One region of the Pradoshia eiseniae genome, then DNA from elsewhere that is predicted to be linked to it. Evidence: riboswitches for the same ligand, from Rfam matches in the RefSeq annotation. Region 1 holds a riboswitch; each other region holds the start of a gene.
What was found. A riboswitch is a leader RNA that binds a small molecule or an ion and turns the genes downstream of it on or off. The one in region 1 is predicted to bind thiamine pyrophosphate.

Region 1 (6,644 bases):
CTGCCTGCTCAATCACTGCATAGGCATAACCCCGTTCAGCCATATCCAGTAAACTTCTATGCAGCAATTCCTTTCCGGCCGAGCTTAACCGCTTTCGGCTAGAGGTTCCCATCGGACCAAACATCCCCTTTTTCTCCATATCAAAACAGGCAAAGCCGATGATTTCCCCTTTCTCTTCGGCTAGGAATACAGGAAGCTGACCTCTCGCTTGAAGATGGTCTATCCTTTTGATCCAGCGGTCTCCAAACTCAGCTTGTATGAATCGTTTCAACTCCGGCATATCCGCATACACCGCTCTGCGGATTGAATTTTTATAACTCAAATCCTCTTTCCTCTTAACAACTGCCAGTTGGACGATCATATCCCTCGGCACGCAAGCTATTTGGATGATGGCTTCTTTCATCTCCTTGGTCAACATATCATTCACCACATTATCTATTTCTACTATACTCTCAATAAGATGTCCCTCATTGATAAGTGTTTGGCGATAGTATTTTCTTTTCTCATCTGCTTTTTCAAATATGTTTTGGATATCCACAGACCCTTGATGATGCTTTTTGAATTGGCGAAGATAATCAGGTCCTAATTGGCTCTGCAAATAGAGGTGTATTTCTCCGCAAACGCCCGTAGACTCCCTGCAAGCTGCCATAAACAAATGATGCGGACAGATAACCCCATCATCATATTCAGCAGCTAGTTGAAGGATTCGGTTTCCTCTATTAGTAAAATGATAGTTATCTAGTTCCAAGCTGTTTGCCTCCTAATTCCTTATATTAATAGCCCCCTGATATTCTGGTCATCAGGGTCTGACCGCACTGTTTATATCCATTTCTTTAGATTAATGTCCCGAAGAAAAAACGGACAAATTAACTACCTGTCCGCTTAATCATTCTCTATAAAATCACAATTTCCTTCAGTTTACTTATATGTTCTTTCCTATTATCACTCTCACACAAGGCGGAAATGACCGCCACTCCATCCGCTCCAGCTTTCAATGGAATATAGGCATTGCTAGCCGTGATGCCGCCAATCGCTACAATCGGCAAATCCGGAAACAAAACTTTAGTTTCAGCGATCAGGGCAGTCCCTGCAGGTGGCGGGGCATTTTCCTTCGACTGTGTTCCAAAGACCGGACCAATCCCGACATAATCAGCCTTTGCGTGATAGGCAATCTCCGCCTCATCTCTGGAATGCACGGATACGCCTAGCCATCTCGAACCAATTCGTTCACGGATTTTCTCCACTCTGCCATCCTCCTGACCGATATGAAGACCATCGGTATCCAGCTTCAGCGCAAGCTCGACATCATCATTGACGATGAACGGCACGCCATATCGTTGGCAAAGACGCTGGCATTCTCTTGCCAGGGATTCATATTCCGCACCCTTTTTAGCGCCTCTGCCCTTCTCCCTGAACTGGAACATCGTGATACCGCCCTTCAAGGCGTCCTCTAAAACGTTAAGAAGGTTGGATTCCTTAACATTGACTGATCCCATTACAAAATAGATCTGCAGCTGTTCATGCTTCAACGATTTCCACCTCACATTTCTCCTGATTTAGCTTGTAGGCAAAATGATTCGTCGGGCCATTACCGCTTCCGAGCCCAAGTTCCTGTTCAATCGCCTGCTGGATGAAGTGCTTTGCTTCGAGAATGGATTCCCCTACGGTCCTTCCTTGCCCTAAAAACGCTGTGATTGCTGCCGAAAAGGTGCAGCCTGTCCCATGAGTATGCCTCGTTCTGACTCGCTTTGTCGTCATCTTAAAGGAACGGCCATTGGCAAAATAAACGGCGTCCGTCGCAAAATCCGGGTTATCCATATGCCCGCCCTTTATGACGACGCAACCTGCCCCTAGCTCAAGCAAATGCTCTGCCGCCTTTTCGACTTGACTGTCATGGCGGATGGACATCCCCGTCAAAACCTCGGCTTCGGGTATGTTTGGCGTAATGACCGTACTAAGCGGAATCAAATGATCCCGCAAGTCACGCACAGCCTCCATCCCGAGCAATTGTGCCCCTCCCTTTGCGACCATGACCGGGTCCACAACAAGCTGCAAGTCTCTCTTTCTCAGAATCTCCGCTATCTCTTGAATGATTTCACCGGAGGCAAGCATCCCGGTCTTGACTGCTCGCACAGGCAAATCATTTAAGACTGCCTCCGCCTGCGACCGGACAAATTGCGGAGTCGTTGTCAAAATATCATGAACACCCATCGTGTTTTGAGCGGTTAAAGCTGTAATGACGGAAGTACCAAACACCCCCAGCTCTTGGAACGTTTTCAAGTCAGCCTGAATCCCTGCACCGCCGCCAGAATCAGATCCGGCAATTGTCATCACTACATTCATGCTTCCCCCCTCCCGCTCGCATGGACAAATAATCGATCCAAAAAGGCAGCTTGAAAAGAAGCTGGATAAGGACTTGTTTGATAGGCTTCCTCACTTGCTTTTTTATACAGGAACAGTCCTTCAGCAAGCCTGTCTAATCGATGACTGTCACATGATGCCAGGATGGCTGTGCAAACAGAGCTGAGTAAGCACCCGCTGCCCGTGACTTGAGTAATCATCTCATGTCCGCCCTCTACCCAGCGTTCTCGTTCACCGTCCGTGAGATAATCCTTCTCTCCGGTCACAATAACTAGGCATCCATGTTCCAATGCTACCTTTTTTGCCTCCCTTTCCAGATGAATGGCTCCCGTGCCGCTGTCCACTCCCTTTTGCTCCCACTCAGCTCCCACGAGTGCAGCGAGCTCGCCAAGATTACAGCGAATGGCATCAATATGAACCTCTTGAAGTAACTCTCTTACTGCTTCCTTCCTATACGTGGCAGCCCCGACAGCGACCGGGTCAAGCAGTACAGGCATTCCCCTCTTATTGGCAGCCTTGCCCGCTTTCAGCATCGCCCGCCTCATCTGCGGATTAAGGGTGCCGATATTGATGGAAAGCGCCGATGCCACTTCGACAATCTCCTCCACCTCATCCGGTCCATCCGCCATAACCGGTGATGCCCCAATCGCAAGCAGTCCATTTGCCTGGAGATTGGCCGCTACATAATTCGTGATGCAATGAATGAGTGGATTCCTATCCCGGACTTGTGTGAATACAGTTGTTCCTTCAAATAAATAGTTCATCTTCTCTCCTCCATTTTGTCGATGGACGCAAGAAAGAAAAAGCCCCTCTATCTCACTAGCAAGAATAGAAGGGCCTAGCATCAGAATCGCTTCTGATGTTTATTGCTCCCTACGCCAGTATTAACTAAGACAGGTTCTAAGGGTCAGGTTTTAACCTTCTCAACTCCATAAGAGTCCCCCCGCAATCAAATTATTTAGTTTTAGGAAACAAATAAAGCTCTCCAAATAATAGATGGAGAGCTAAAATATACACAAATTAAGGCGTGTTATACTTTGCTCCCTACGCTAGTGTTAACTAAGTCAGGTTCTAAGGGTCAGGTTCTACCTTCTCAACTCCTAAGAGTCCCCCTGCAAATCATTTGATTGGTTTTACCTTATCAAAATCTTGTATCTTTTTCAATAATATATGGAAAATAAAAAACATATTGATTAATTATTTTACATAGTTTACCATATAGTTAAATTATTTTTAACCGAATAAAAATATATAACAGAGGAGCGAAAAAATGAAACCCATGTTAACCTTGACGGATTTCAGCCAAATCAAAGCCCTATCCGATCCTTTTCGGGCAGAGATTATGATGCGTCTCATGGAAAAACCTTATACAGGCCAGCAATTATCCGAGCATTTCGGCATGTCACGAGCCAAGATTCATTATCATATTAAGGACTTAGAAAAAAACGGGTTAATTGAAATCGTATATACCGAGGAAAAGAACGGAATCATCCAGAAGTTCTATCAATCAGTCGCCGCCGGATTTATACCGGCCGATCAACTATTACCATATAAAGAGGTTAGCGAATCTGCCAGGCAGTTAATCTTACAAATGAATGAACGATCTAAAAAACATATCCTGTCTGCTCCCGAGGAATCCTTTATCATGGATAAAGCTTCAGAAGACCCTTCCGAATGGAATTTTGTCGGTTCACTTTGGGAATTCACTGCAACAAGGGTGCAATTTCAAGCATGGGTTAAAAAATACCATAATTTGATGAACGAATTAACTAGCTTGGCAAAGGACGCTGAAAAGAATCCTGACAGTAAGGTGTACTTTGTTTCCACTACTGCCCTGCAGATTGATGAGCCATCCATGGATCGATATAAGGAGAAAGAAAAGAATCAAGATTGATTCTTTTTTTATCACCAACAGTCAGTTTTTATTTAACCGATTAAATAATTTTTAAGGAGATTAAATATGAATTTCTTCCGAGCAAACAAAAACTTTTCCTGGCTTTTATTAGGTAGAATCATTACGAATATTGGGGACAGCCTATATTACATAGCCGCCACATGGCTAGTCTATGACCTTGGCGGAAGCGCTTTTTATTCTGGTTTAGCGGGTTTCTTGATTTTATTTCCCAAAGTTCTTCAATTTTTATTCGGTCCCTTCATTGATAGGTGGCACCCCAAGAAAATCCTCACTTGTACTCAGTTGTTACAATGTATCCTTCTGCTCATGATCCCTTGCGCTTATTTTTTCAATCTATTAACCATACAGTTTTTGCTCATCATCATGCCCCTTATCGCTATCATCGAACAGTTCTCTTATCCAACTCAGAATAAACTCTTGCCTTTAGTGCTCAAGAAAGAGGACTTACTAAAAGGCAATACCTATTTTTCGTTTGCTTATCAAGGAATCGATCTTATCTTTAACGCCTTTGCGGGCATACTTGTAGCTTTGATTGGTGCCATCTCTTTATTCTTGGTCGACTCCATCACTTTTGCCACCTGCGCAATGATATTTAGTCTTTTAAAACTTTCTCATCTTCCAATAGACAATACACCTGTGAAACATTCGTATCATACATACATAAAAGAATTATCAGAAGGCCTGTCACTCGTATTCAAGGCATTGCTTCCTCTTTTGGCAGGAGCAATAGCTATCAACTTTACTATCGGTGCAACTTATGCCCTTTTACCGTCCTTTGCAGAAGAAAAAGGGGGCGCTCATATATACGGATATTATTTAACAAGTATCTCTGCTGGATTATTGCTTGGTGCATGGGCTGTACAGAAACTAGGAAAATTTAAAGTTGGAAGGTTAACCATATACGGGTATTTCTTAACTACATGTTTATGGGTTTTCTCTGCTCTTGTCCCTAATACTATTCTCAGCGTATTGTTATTTGGACTTGCATGGATACCAATCGGATACCTAAACATCTTCTTTGGGACGCTTAATCAAATTATTATTCCAAATGAACTGCTTGGACGAGTTACCTCAGCAAGCTATAGTCTTAGTGCCCTATCTTTACCCTTCGGATCATTGATAGGTGGTTTTTTCACGACAGCGGTTAATAACGAGATAATGTTTATGTTAACGGGAGCAGGCAGCCTAATAGCAGGTTTAATCTGGTTAATGAATGCCAGACTAAGAAACCTGCCTGAAGCAAGTAAAATTAATCATGAAACATTCCCGATTGGCGAGTACCCAAAAGAAATACAAGCAAGAGAAACCAACTAATTGAAGTAAAAGGAGCTGCATATAGATAGTAAATCATGCACACTAATATGAGACGGACATTTTATGCCCGTCTCTTGGGACATTAAATAAACCCATAATAAGAACGCTGACTATTCGCATCATGCGCCCAGCGAATGAGCGTCATGAAATCAAATACAGGCAACTGCACTGCTTGCTGGACATGAAAAGCGTAAGGGGGCAGGTCGCTGCATTCTAAGAGGATAGCTCCAATCTCTGGGTGTTTTTCTGTAATCTCAACTGCTTTCTGCACGACTTCAGCTCGCAGCCTCTCATTATGAAAGGCGCTTGCGCCGTTAGTAATGGTCGAAAACTCTTCTCCCTTGCTTAAGTCTCCAATGATTAAGTTCGACTCATCCGTTATCCCGCAGCTTTTTAGCAGTGAGTTGGTCAATCCTTTTTCATAGGCGGTCAGGATGCCAATCTTTTGCCCAGGCTTTAAGCCAATTTGAATCATATTCAGCTGCACCAGGCTGGATAGATAAACAGGGATATCAAGGGCACTCGCTGTTTGAGCTTGGAAATTCCCGAAAAAACCGCACGCACTTGATATGACCTTCGCCCCTTCACTTTGCAGCTGCAAGGCCGCCTCGATGATGCCCTTTTCCAAAGCCGGATCTCCATTCAATAGGCGCTGACCCGTACAGCCAGGAACTAATTTATAATGGACTGGAAATGGATAACTGGAATAATTGGCCACATTCCCTGGAATGACCGGATAATTATTTTCATCTGTATAGAGGATTCCAACCGAAAAACCCGTTATATTGCGGCCTTTTTTCTGCTCAATCTGCCCTGAATGGGTCTCTGGGCCGATATATCCATATTTCATTTATATTCTCCCCCTTTCATGTAAGGGTTAGTTTTTGATAAAGAGGGTTATTTATTCAAACCAGCAAATTAAAAAGGACCCCTATCAAATCAGGGGTCCTTCAACTATTATTTAAATTCTCGAAATCTCCTCCGAAACCACTCGTACAATCAGTCCAAGCTCATCCTCACTCACGCAAAGCGGCGGCGCCAAGGTCAGTACATT
Region 2 (6,644 bases), on a different contig from region 1:
TGTTATCATAAAATGAATATATACCATCATATGTCCAAGTAATAAATTCCTTAACATCTTCTTCTGTTCTTTCTCTTAGCTTATAACACATAGCTCTTCATCCCCTATCTAGTTCCTAATTCTACATCTCTTTGTTGCACTTAGCCTCCATTTAAATGGTTATGTACTAAACTTGAGGGAATACACGTTCCAGGAGCAACTATCTATTCGAAAACAGCCTTATAAAAATACAGACTTAATGACAGCTGTTCACTTAGAATTGATTATCTTCCTACCTTTCTAATGCTTTTGGTTCTATATCTTTAACAAAATGATTTATATTTTAGTACACACCCATTCAAAAATACATTTTTGCTTTTCTCCTCGTCGATACATATCATTTTCTTTTGGGACATCAACCATTTTTATAAGTTTGGCTCCGATATATTCACAAGTTTTTCTTGAAGCGATGTTATCCGGATTACAAGTAATAAATAGTTTTTCCATTTTATGAGCTTGTGCAACTTTCCTCAATAGCAATACAGATTTTGCAGCATAGTAACTACCTCTATATTCCTCGTTAACTGAATAACCAATATGGCCCCCATAGTATAAATTTTCATTGTATCCAATTCTTATATCAATATGACCTATTGGCCTGAGGGAACCACTTAAGGAAATGTTGAAATGATAAGCTGGAACCCAGTTCTTTTCCTTGTTTCCAGGTACTGTCTTTACAAGATGTAAATCTATTTCTTCTCCTTTAATACTATCAAAATCCAAAAATTCGAATTCCATCTTCTTCGCCCCCTATTTCTTCTGAAAATCCATCATGAAACAGTTAATTTTATCTTGTATTACAGCTCCTAATAGTTATATAAGAAAATATCGATTTTATTTAGTCCTGTTTACCCATTCCATTAAACAATGGGCATCGTTTAAGTCTTTTATTTCCCTAAAGCCACATTTCTTATAGCATGAAATCGCTCTACCATTACCTATTTTCACTTCTAACACAACCCTAGAAGCATTTTTATTGATGCTCAGGTAGTTTAACATCATCAGAATCATTGAGGTGCCCATTCCTTTACCCCATAATCGGCTTTCTCCAATAAACTGATCTATCCCATAGATTCTTTCGTTTGTTGTATAGCCATATCTTCTGAATTCATCTTCCTGAATTTTATAATATTGGATATAACCTATTGGTTCTTCTTTGTGTTCTATGATACAGGGGGTAACATTATGTTGTCCTTCTACTCTTGGACCGTATTTTTTTATGACTCTATCCATATTGGAAGGTGGCTCTTCATAGAATTCTAATACCTTCTTATCATTTAGCCACTTGACCATTACCTCATAATCATTCGCATTCATTAGTCGAATAAGCAGTTCGCCATTCTGTATCATTTTTCACCTCTGAGCTCACTTATTAACCCTGACTCTCCTTATGAATTTCAACATAAAATGGCATTACTCCTTCTTAAATCAGATGCCTCCGAGAAAATTTAGCGACAAATATTATTTTTGAATATTTAGAGGCCAATAAAAAACACCCTACAAAGCAGTCGTTTCACAACAGGACTGTTTTGTAAGGTGCACGGTATTCCAAACGGATGCTTAGATTATTTCAATCCTTTCGCATCCCATTTTTCAAATGTATTCAAGATCATTTTCTGTACGGCCTTGCCTCCGCCTTCATCTTGGACATTCTCTACTAGGATGGACATGACGACATTCGGGTTGTTTTGATCATAGGCAACAAACAAGCCATTTTCCTGTCCTTTTTCATCCTGGCTTTTCTTCAATTCAGCCGTTCCGGTCTTCCCGGCCAAGGCGTATTTATCAGACTTGGCAGCGGTCGCCGTTCCGTCCGTGACAACCTTGCGCATATCCTTCTTCAGTATGGCTGCGTTTTCACTTGAAGTGATGGAATCTTTCCAGACGGCCGCTTCCGTTGTCTCCAATAGGCGCGGTTTCATGAGGGTTCCGTCTTGGACGATTCCTCCATACAAGGATGCAAGGTGAACAAGGCTCATCAGCACCTCTCCTTGCCCATATCCGGTGTCAGCCAGAAGCTTGCTGTCTGTCAGCTTCCCGTCATTTGAAACCTGTGAAGCTCTTACTGGGTATTCAAGCGGGAACTCTTTCTCCCCTATGCCCAATTCTTTCAAGCCGCTGATCATTTTCTCTTCACCAATGGCCAGGGCCGTTTGGGCGAAATAAATATTATCTGAATACTGCAGGGCTGCTTCCAGGTCAACCGGTCTTTTCGGGTCGGTTACGCGTGTGATGGAGGCATTGCCCCATTCCGCCCCCTTCGACCATTTCAGTCCAGATATGTCGATTGTTTTATTCGGGTCAAGCGTTCCTTCATTCAGACCAATCATCGCTATAAGCGGCTTAATGGATGACCCTGGTGAGAATGCTGCGGAGAAGCGGTTCAATAGTGGCTGCTTCGCATCTTTCTCCAGCTTTGCATAGTTATCAGAGCTCATTCCTAAGATAAAGTCATTTGGATTAAAGGATGGCGAGCTCACAAGCGCGAGCACATCTCCTGTTTCAGGGTGGACGGCTGAATAGGTACCGGCCACGCCCTTCATGTTGGAAAAGGCGGTCTTCTGCAAATCGGCATCAATCATTAGTTTGACGCTTTGCCCATCCTCCGGCTCCGTTTCTGCGATTATGGAAGGCTCTTCCCGGTCAATATAAATGGTATAGCCATCCTTGCCGCGAAGCTCTTGCTCTAACAATTCCTCAAGTCCCCGCTTCCCGATGACACTGCTTGCGGAGTATCCCTTATCCTTATGCTTCTCAAGCTCTTCAGCGGTAATCGTTCCGACATAGCCTGTCAGATGAGCGGCACTTTCCTTATAAGGATATTCCCGCACCGCCGTTTCTCGGAACTGGACACCATCGATCGCTTTTAGCTTTTCAATTCGTTCCTTATCGTCCTTGGCAATTTTTTGGATGGGTACGAAAAGGGCAGGTTCCACCCAGCTTTGATTCAACTGCTTATCGATGTATTCAGTCGAGTTATCAAGTATTTTCGCGACCTCATCTTTTTTCGACTCATCAAATTGTTCTGGGACGATTCCGACCTGCTGGGCTGTTCCATTGATGGCAAGACCCTTTCCATTACGGTCAAAAATCTCGCCCCTCTGCGCTTTTGTGGAGCCAATACCTATCTTCTCATCTTTCTGCAAGTCCGGGAAAATAAAGGTCGTATCCCAGTCGATATACCAGTTCTCTTCTTCATCACGCGTTTCTTTCTTTAATTCTACTTCCTTATCAAACTCGATTTCTCCAGCGATGGAGTTCATCTTTACCTGAATCGGAAGCGTAACCTGCTCTTTATCCTCGTGCTCCTGTTCCTCTTCAAAATTGGTTTTCACCTCTAAATCGGTAATGCCAAGATCACTATATACTTTTTCATACCGATCGACGAAATCCTCACTTTTAAAGGTTTCCTTAGTGGAAGCCGAAAGATAATCCGCATACATATCATCAAATTTCTGCTCGTTCCACAGCTTCACATAATCTTTCAGCCGGCTTTCTGGCTGAACAGAATCATCTCTGCATCCTGCTGCAACCAATAATAATAAAAATAAAAAGCTTGCTAGAATTCTTTTTTTACTCACGGATTCTGCCCCCTCTCGAATCAATGTCTTAATTATAACAAAAGAGCGAATATTTATTGAGAAAAATTGTCCTTGCCTATTAGACTAAGGAGTAACAGACACATGTGATATATCTATTTAACAAAGGGTTAGGATATTTATTTTTCGAAATAGATTGATTTACTTACTAATTTTGGTAAGCTAATAGATAATTCATATAAACAGCACTAGGGGTGTCTTGCAAAAGGCTGAGATGGAGCTGGCGTTTCCTCCGAACCCTTTGAACCTGACCTAGTTCATGCTAGCGGAGGGAAGGTGAAATTATGAGGGATGACGTGTATTCCATTCATCCTGACCTTCCAATTGATTGGTCAGGGTTTTCTGATGTTAAAAGACTATGAACTAAATATGTATATCTACTAGGGGCGCCAATGGCTGAGAAGAACCCTTTGAACCTGATCTAGTTCATACTAGCGGAGGGAAGTAGGAATGATGAAGCTAGTATGACTTCTACCATTTACCACTTTCCATTTGTGAGAGTGGTTTTTATTTTGGTCTCCCCTTCCATTCAGTACCCATACGGCAATTACACTCCCTGCTGTTTATATGGTCGTCAATAGTATACGAGGAGGAAATTACATGGACACGTTTACTGAAAGATTGCACGCACACATTCAACCGATTTGGGAGCAAATCATCAGCATCTATTCGAATAAGTTTTAAGAAAAGGAACATTGCTGGAGGAAAAATTCGTTCATTGTTTAAAGGGCTAATTTAACAAACCGTAATCGAAGAAAGGTGAGTGTAAACCATGAACCGGACAAAAAAACTGACCATGACCGCTTTACTCGCAGCCATCACGAGTATATCCAGCAGCCTGATTTTCATCCCGATTGGATTCGCAAAGATATTCCCAATCCAGCATCTCGTAAACCTGCTTTCAGCTGTCCTATTGGGCCCGGCCTACGCCATTATGCAAGCCTTCCTCTCCTCCACTATCAGGAATATAATCGGAACGGGCAGCCTATTCGCCTATCCCGGAAGCATGATTGGCGCCTTCCTGGCAGCCATCCTTTACAGCAAGACAAAAAATATTGGGCTATCTGCCCTTGGCGAAGTAATCGGCACCGGCATACTAGGGGCAATCGCGACCTATCCCATAGCCGTTTTAATCCTCGGAGAAGAAATGACCATTTTCGGACTCATCCCTGCCTTCACGATCAGTTCCTTCACGGGAGCCTTATTGGGATATACTTTATTGAACCTATTAATCAGAAAACGGGTCATCCTGCCAGGTGGACAAAAGGTAAGGTAGCATAATCAAATTTGATGCAGCTCTATGCTTATAGAAGGCTTGCCGTATAATGTGACCTGCTCCTAGTCAGTAGAGAAAGTAAAACAAGCCGCCTCCATAAAGGAAGCGGCTTACTTTCTAGTGGCATAATGGCTCCATTACAATTTTTGTATATGTGTTATGTTAAAAGTGTCTTCATATTTCAATCCAAATCCCAATAATCTATCCATAAATATATGTGCTAGCCAGATAATTGATATTATGAGTAAATAAACATTTGAAAAGTAAAAGTAACTGATAAAGAAAAGTAGCGGTACAATCAAACTGTGTCCGAAATTATAAACAATGGCGCCAATTTTTTTATTCATTGCATAACCAATCATAGTTATATCAGGAACTAATAAAAGGACAAAAAACAGCCAAACCGGGAAATTTAGGTACACGTAAATATAAAAAGAAATGGCAAAGGCAATTCCATTTTCGATACGGACGATTCTTTTAACTGTCATTATAAATTCCTCTTATCGCTGCTTTTGAAGAGTTCAAACAGCAAATCCTCAATCACTTCTTTATTCTCTGTATATTTTTCTTCTTTTATCAGCTCTTTAACGTTTTTCAATGTCTTTGATGCTTGTTCATAAAACTGAATTTTCCCATCAATATTTGATAGCTTTTGCTCAATTAACCATACGGTTGAATTGTTACATTCTGCTGATATTGGTTTGTCTTTTAATATGAGCAATTGTTGAATCTCTTTAATTGTGAAGCCCAAATGCTTTAATACGATGATAAGCTGCAGCTGCTTTTCACTATCTTCATCATATTCTCGATACCCATTGTCTCGCCTTTTAGGCTTCAATATCTGCTCTTTCTCATAATAACGAATCGTATCCGTTTGAATCTTATATTTCTTAGAGAAATCTTTGATTTGCATATGAACCACTCTCCCAATACCACCATAACATTGGAGTATTGTCTAAGGTCAAGGGTATAAATATATATATATTTATAAATCAATTGAAAAAGAGTCACTTCTTAATCTTTACCATTTCCCCTCCCGCTAATCTGCAGCCTTTTATTAATAGGCTGTTATCGTAAAGATTATTGCTTAGGGAAGCTGCTATTCATTTTACTGTACAATTTTAGATTGAGAGCGCCTCCTTGAACAGAGGGACAGGTTAGCTTTAGAAGGGTTTCTATCATCCATATCGAATTATATGGTTATAGTATTTGAAGCAGTGACTAATAAAGATAAATGGAGAGGGTTAATTTTGAGGCTGTTGACGGTTCTAATTATTTTATTATTAGTAGTATTTTCGGTAGAAAAAATGACAGATAAATTTTGGGGTGTAAAGAGAAAAAGCATCTCCGAAACTCCCGGTAAAAGAATTGACCGATGGGGAAGAGCGATAATAATCTTTATATTTGTAGTATCCAGTATTACCAAGGGTTCGAGTGTCATTCTAGAATGGCAATTCGTTCTATTTTTCATGGCATTAATGGGGTTTCAAGTTATTTTGGAGTGGAAATATCTAAAGAAATCTAAACAATATATCTCGTCATTAATAAGTTCGATGATAATTTGCCCTATCATTTTGCTTGTAATTCACTTTTACAGCTAGACCATTAGCAGAAGATGGCTGTCAAATTGACGGTCTTTTAAACTTACGGGGGCTTCATTAAACAATGAGACAGCAAAAATGCTGTCTTTTTCTTATGGAATTAGCAACAATCCTTACGAAAAGAGCCTG
Region 3 (6,644 bases), on a different contig from region 1:
TATTGGACTTGCCTTGTTAATCAAGCCGGGTGCCGGCTCTCAAGTAAATATCTCTGCTGCTGAATACACTGCTAGTCAAGCTCCCTCAGTAATAGATACTCTCATAAATATCATTCCGAAAAACCCTATTCAAGCCATGGCAGAAGGAAATATGCTTCAAGTAATTGTTATGTCTATTTTCTTTGGGCTTGGAATTTCTGCGCTTGGTTCAAAAACGAAGGGCATTATTGATTTATTGGAACAAGGACAAGAATTAATGGTTTACCTTGTCAACATGATCATGAAGGCGGCTCCTTATGCTACGTTTGCTCTTGTAGCAACAGCAGTCGGTAGCCAAGGGATTGCTGCGATTAAGAGCATGGGCCTTTACATGATTGTGGTTGTGTTAGCTCTCTTTATTCATACAGTTGTTGTATATGGCGGAGCGATTTCCCTGCTTGGACGAAGCAATCCACTAGATTTCTTTAAGAAGTTTTTCCCGGCAATTGCTGTGGGATTCAGTACGTCTTCAAGCAGTGCAGCTCTTCCAGTAGCAATGGAAACAGCTCAAAAAGCGCTTAACGTGCCAAAGAACATCAGCAGCTTTGTGCAGCCTCTTGGAGCAACGATTAATATGGACGGAACAGGAATTCTTCAAGGGGTTGCGGTTGTCTTTATTGCACAAACGTACGGCGTTGATTTGACGGTTCCTCAATTGTTGACAGTTATCCTGACAGCGGTTCTGGCCAGTGTTGGGACAGCGGGTGTACCAGGAGCCGGGTTGATTCTACTTGCTATGGTACTTGAACAGGTGGGCTTGCCGGTCGAGGGAATTGGCCTTATTCTTGGAATTGACCGCTTATTGGATATGACGCGTACGGCCGTAAATATTACAGGTGATGCTTCCTGTGCTGTCATTATTGCTCAATCTGAGAAGAAATATGAAGCAAATGAAGATGAAGCACCAGAGATGACGGAAGAGATGACTGCGTAAGGAAATCTCCTTGCTATTGGCAATTCCTTCTAGTATCATATAAGAAAATGAATATAATTTATTCCACAAGGGGAGCCCATGAGGCTGAGAGTGAATGTTCGAATTCTGACCCTCCGAACCTGTTAGATAATTCTAGCGTAGGAATGTGGCGGATATATGCTATTTGTAAGAGAGCAATGTGTGCCATTTTTGACATACATTGCTCTTTTGCATTTTATAAGCCCGTTTTCTCGAAAGATTCAGGTACTCCTCCAAAAAGAAAGGGGAACAATGATGAGAAATAACCGTTTGTTGTATTTGGTTGAGGTGGCTATTTTTGCGGCTATGGCATTTATTTTTGATTTGCTTGGAAACATCATGTCTTTTAGTTTATGGGCACAAGGAGGAAGCGTATCAATTGCCATGGTACCAGTCTTTTTGATGGCCTTGCGGTGGGGTGTAAAAGGCGGTGTTGTAACCGGGCTGTTATTGGGTCTATTGCAAATCGTATCAGGAACGGCCTATATTCTGACACCAGTTCAAGGAATTCTAGATTATATCGTGGCTTTTTCAGCGGTAGGTTTATCGGGGCTCCTTTTCAGTCTGGTCCAACCAAACGGAAACAATAGAAGAACCAATATTCTTTATGTAATAGGCGGGATTCTTGTAGGAAGCTCATTGCGTTTTCTTGCCCACTTTATCGCGGGAGTCGTCTTCTTTGGAGCGGGGGCTGCGGACGGGCAGTCTGTTATCATCTTCTCCCTCCTGTATAATCTGTCTTATTTGCTTCCGAGCGTAATTGTATCAGGCGGGGTTATTATGCTGCTCTTCTCTTCAGCACCAAGATTACTCTTGAAGAAGGCAGCTCATTATTGATTTGTTTAATACGGAGACAAGAAAGACCGCGATAAAGGTTATTGGCTAACCTTTATTGCGGTCTTTTCTATTTAATCAAAGTAGGTTGTTAAAGATTCGATTGGCAGGCGTGAAGTATTGAATGCAGGTGCTAGAGCCTTACCGATAGCAATTAAAGTAATTGGGAAGAGATTGTCTGGCAGGTCAAAGCGTTTGGCGAATGCATCTTTGTCGAAGCCGCCCATCGTGATTGTATCGTAGCCGCGATCTTTGGCGAGCAGCATGAATTGCATGGCAATTGCGCCGGCATCATAAGCGGCAATTTCCTTTAATCCTTCCTTCGGCATTGTTGGATATGCATTCAATGTTTGTTTGATTGTCCGATCAGCGATAGATTGGTCCATATAGCCTTTTTCAACATTAAGGGAATAGATTTTTTCTACGTTTTTGTAAGCTTCGCTATCACCTATAACGGCAACGATTGCCGACGACTCTTCGATTTGCGCCTGGTTGAAGCCAAGTGTCCGGATCTCTTTTTGAAGCTCTTTGTTTTGGATAACGATAAAACGCCATGGCTGCAGGTTGCTTGATGATGGTGCATTGGCTGCAATGCTTAATAATTCAAGAATTTCACGCTTGTCAATTTGAAATTGGGGATCATAGCTTCGAACGGACTTACGCTGTTTGATAATTTGTTCTAATTGTGACATGGTTATTCTCCTTGTAAACTTACTTAAAGTTAGTTTTTATATATTGGTTAACTTACCATTAGTAAGTTAACATGTCAATGCATAAGATTCATGTTATGATAATAAGAGCATAAAGATGGAGGCGATTTCTATGCCAGAAGCCACAGATCATGGTCCAAAGCTACATATATGCAGTGATTTTCACAAGACAATAGAATTTATCGGCCGAAAATGGATGGGGATTATCATATACTCATTGCTGGATGGACCGAAAAGATATCATGAATTAATTGGACGGATTGAAGGAATCTCTGACAGGGTCCTGACAGAAAGATTGAATGAATTAGTGAAGGAGGAATTAGTGAAAAAGAGTTATTTAGATGGTTCTTTAAAGAAAGTCCAATATGAATTGACACCTAGTGGAGAAGCATTGAAGGATGTTATGTTATCTATACGAAAATGGGTTGAATATAAAAATGAGCTGGAAAAGAAGTAAAAGTAAGACTATCAGGCCGGAGAATCCTCTTAAATTTGGAATAGAGGTTCTCCGGCTTTTTATTATGTTTTCTACCTTATTTGGGTGTAAATTTCCTGGAGGAAATTATATGTGATACGCCAACTCTTCTTGATTAAGGGTTGTTTTAATTAAGGATGATGGTGAAAAGCCTGTCAAAAACTCATAAAAAAGAAGTGAATTGACGATAAAACAACTAACTATTCAGTAACAATAGGTTTCATTTTATCACTCAAGGGAATAAAAAAATCAGTAAATATATACAAATTACCAACAATTTTCCATTTATTTCAATTATAATATTTATAACGGGTCAATAATTGATAAAATATTCCATAACTATAACATGTTTTCATACACTAATTGAGAAGAGGGATGGCATGACAAAGGATGAAATAATTCGTTTAATATCAGAGCGCATGAGACTTATCCGGGTTGAGGTTGATTATACACAAGATAAGATGGCGGAAATCATCGGCATTTCAAAGAAAACACTAGTGCAAATTGAAAAGGAGAGAAATGAGGCCAGCTGGACAACTGTTGTGGCTGTCGTCTCACTCTTTCGAGAGACATTGACGGTCCAAACATTATTTGGGGGCGACCCGCTTGAAGTAATAGAAACGGTATCGCGTGAGAGCATTGATTATCGGAAGGAAAAAATGCTCGGAGGGAAGATGTGGTGGAAGGACCTTTCCTCGGAGAAAGGTTATACACTTCAGCAAAACATGATCAGCCAGCATTATCGTATTTTAGATGATGATCAATATCGTATCTTCAGTTCCTTGGAGAGAGAGGTTTCGGAACAGAAGTATAAAGAACTGGTGAATCGCGTTGGGTAATGTTATTTAAGTGTTTGTCAAAGCGGACAACTAGAAATCCCGGCTTTTTAGCCGAGGATTTTTTGTCTTCTTATAATTAAAAACCTACCTGCTCGCAGCGGGTAGGTTAATCTGTCTTATTTAGCCACCATTACTGGGCAGCTTGCATTTTTGATAATTTTTTGTGAAAGGCTTCCGAGAAATAATCTTTTTAATGTTGAACTGCTGCTATTACCGACAATAATAAGATCTGCTCCTTCTTTCTCGGCGTATTGCAGTATGGCATCATCTCTATCCCCTTCCAATACAATAAAATGAGGGCTGATAAGGCTATTATCAGTGATGCCCTTTACATATTTTTCAATCTCTGCTAACCGTGAATCTGCCGTATATGGCTCATAGACATCTTGGTCAGGTAATGCCATCGACTGGCCTTGTGATTGGTCTACGTATAACGGTACTTTTCCATCGAACGGATTGGCCCCTGCTGGATAGTTCTGCGTATCATCTGATTGGTCATATACATGGACGATGGATAGTAATGAATCCTCTTTATTCTTGCATAAATCCATACCCAATGATAAGCCTTTCTTGCTTGAATCAGATCCATCAAATGCAACGACAATATGATTAAACATAGCTACACATCCCTTCTATTACTCCTGTACTTTATCATTTATCCAAAATATTTATTTCAGAAACATTTTATAAGAGACATTTTCTGACGTATTGGATATTCTTTTTCAGGTAAAAACAATTATTTCGTATTTTTATGATTAAACATGACAAAAGGCTAATGACAATGTTGAATAAGAAGGCTTATAATGTAAAAAAGAGGTGATGGGGCTATTGGATAAAAAAACAACGCCAGCAGACGTGCATCCAATTATACGGAGATGCTTGACCCATCTAGATATACTCGGAGCAGATGATAAGCTAAAGCAAATTGTTTATATGTATATGGAGACCCTCTGTCAGGAAGCAGATTCGACGGATAATGCCATAGTAGACAGAAGGCATAAATAGAGAATAATGGACATGATAATAAAGAATAGTTAAAACAACTGGATACCAGTTGTTTTTATTTTTGTGTATAATTTGTGGAACTTGGGTAGATAAAAAGAAAATTTACACCCTGATCGCAAGGAGGAACTATGTCTCGAATGAAACAAATACTGAACAAGCTGGGGAATTTCCTTGACCATTCTAAGGTGTTCCATATCCTCTTGCTCAGCATATCTATATTGACACTAATAGGGTTGATGTACCTTACGTATTTATTAAACGAAGAAGTTGATTTATCCAACTTAGATACAGAGCTTATGAAACCCACAATTATTTATGATAAGGATAATGAAGAAGCAAGTAAAATCACCGCCAACAAAATGGAGGGCGTGTCGATAAATGAAGTGCCTGAACATGTTATTGATGCAGTTCTCTCCATAGAGGATCATCGTTTTTATGAGCATCATGGAATTGATATGAAGGGTATCATACGGGCAGCCTTTGAAAATTTATTCGCTGGCGGCATTGTCCAAGGCGGAAGCACCATTACCCAGCAGCTGGCCAAAAATACAATTCTTACACCAGAGAAGACATATGAAAGAAAAATAAAGGAAGTCGTTATTGCCGGTCAAATAGAACAGCAGTATTCGAAGGATGAGATTCTCGAAATGTATTTGAACCAGATTTATTTCGGCCATGGAGCATGGGGAATACAGAATGCAAGCCGGGTTTATTTTGGCAAGAATGTGGAGGACGTTACACTGGCAGAAGCGGCTATGCTCGCTGGATTAATCCATTCGCCGTCTGCCTTAGACCCATATAAGAATTTTGAATCAGCCAAGAAAAGGCAAGGAGTAGTTCTGGCTCAAATGAAGGCTTTTGATGAGATAAACGAGACCGAATATGATAAGGCCCTTGTCGAAGACATTCAACTGAAAGAGCTGAGTGATCCGCTTAAAGGAAAGTATCCATATTATGTGGACCAGGTTATCTATGAAGCTGTTCGTAAATACGGGCTAGAGCAGGATGATCTTCTGACAGGCGGATACAAAATATACACAGAATTAGATCAAAATATGCAGGAGGTCGTAGAGAAAGTTTATGCAGAGGATGGTAATTTCACGGTAGGTTCCAACCCGAATGAACAGCCGGAGAGTGCTGCTGTGCTGCTGGATCCTAATGATGGAGGAGTCAGGGCATTAGTCGGCGGGCGTTCGGACCATGTATTCCTCGGCTATAACCGCGCAACCCAGCTGAAAGCACAGCCTGGCTCAACGATGAAGCCGCTTGCTGTATATACACCGGCGCTTGAGGAGGGCTACGGGATAAAGGATTTGCTGCTTGATGAGAAAACCGAATTTGCCGGAGGGTATTCCCCGAAAAATAACAATAACCAATACGATGGTGAAGTCCCGATGTTTGAGGCTGTTTATAAGTCGAAGAATATTCCGGCTGTATGGCTCCTGAATGAAATTGGAATCCAAACAGGAATGGATGCGGTCGAACGTTTTGGCATCAAACTTGATAAGGGAAACAGGCAGCTCGGTCTGGCACTTGGCGGAGGCAGTATTGCCGTATCCCCGCTCAAAATGGCTCAAGCCTACTCAGCGCTTGCGAATGAGGGTGTCATGCATGAGGGCCATTTGATTAAGAGAATAGTCAATAAGAGCGGAGAAACAGTCGCTTCCTTTGAAGGGAAAGAGAAGAAGGTGACAACCAAGCAAGTGGCCAAAGATATGACGACGATGCTAAAGGGTGTTGTCGACCATGAGTCGGGGACTGGCCGTTATGCAAAGGTTGATGGATGGGAT

Region 2: linked by a shared signal. The riboswitch ahead of thiW (energy coupling factor transporter S component ThiW) and the one ahead of thiM (hydroxyethylthiazole kinase) in region 1 are both predicted to bind thiamine pyrophosphate.
Region 3: linked by a shared signal. The riboswitch ahead of thiT (energy-coupled thiamine transporter ThiT) and the one ahead of thiM (hydroxyethylthiazole kinase) in region 1 are both predicted to bind thiamine pyrophosphate.

Annotation. Positions count from the first base shown of each region.
Region 1 covers NZ_PKOZ01000001.1:411,937-418,580, reverse strand. The annotation lists gene CYL18_RS02030 (GNAT family N-acetyltransferase) at 1-748, opposite strand, end outside; gene thiE (thiamine phosphate synthase) at 894-1,529, opposite strand; gene thiD (bifunctional hydroxymethylpyrimidine kinase/phosphomethylpyrimidine kinase) at 1,519-2,343, opposite strand; gene thiM (hydroxyethylthiazole kinase) at 2,340-3,125, opposite strand; TPP riboswitch at 3,215-3,316, opposite strand; TPP riboswitch at 3,386-3,485, opposite strand; gene CYL18_RS02010 (ArsR/SmtB family transcription factor) at 3,632-4,255, shown strand; gene CYL18_RS02005 (MFS transporter) at 4,322-5,590, shown strand; gene CYL18_RS02000 (aspartate/glutamate racemase family protein) at 5,673-6,440, opposite strand; gene CYL18_RS01995 (aspartate aminotransferase family protein) at 6,552-6,644, opposite strand, start outside.
Region 2 covers NZ_PKOZ01000018.1:2,957-9,600, reverse strand. The annotation lists gene CYL18_RS17220 (GNAT family N-acetyltransferase) at 1-91, opposite strand, end outside; gene CYL18_RS17215 (GNAT family N-acetyltransferase) at 316-777, opposite strand; gene CYL18_RS17210 (GNAT family N-acetyltransferase) at 874-1,389, opposite strand; gene CYL18_RS17205 (penicillin-binding transpeptidase domain-containing protein) at 1,605-3,620, opposite strand; TPP riboswitch at 3,819-3,930, shown strand; TPP riboswitch at 4,011-4,098, shown strand; gene thiW (energy coupling factor transporter S component ThiW) at 4,411-4,914, shown strand; gene CYL18_RS17195 (DUF4260 domain-containing protein) at 5,052-5,402, opposite strand; gene CYL18_RS17190 (MerR family transcriptional regulator) at 5,402-5,827, opposite strand; gene CYL18_RS19745 (DUF4181 domain-containing protein) at 6,111-6,515, shown strand; gene CYL18_RS17180 (stage III sporulation protein AH) at 6,629-6,644, opposite strand, start outside.
Region 3 covers NZ_PKOZ01000004.1:230,078-236,721, reverse strand. The annotation lists gene CYL18_RS09775 (dicarboxylate/amino acid:cation symporter) at 1-973, shown strand, start outside; TPP riboswitch at 1,032-1,134, shown strand; gene thiT (energy-coupled thiamine transporter ThiT) at 1,244-1,828, shown strand; gene CYL18_RS09765 (nitroreductase family protein) at 1,900-2,517, opposite strand; gene CYL18_RS09760 (winged helix-turn-helix transcriptional regulator) at 2,648-2,992, shown strand; gene CYL18_RS09755 (helix-turn-helix transcriptional regulator) at 3,391-3,849, shown strand; gene CYL18_RS09750 (universal stress protein) at 3,966-4,466, opposite strand; gene CYL18_RS19265 (hypothetical protein) at 4,678-4,854, shown strand; gene CYL18_RS09740 (transglycosylase domain-containing protein) at 4,983-6,644, shown strand, end outside.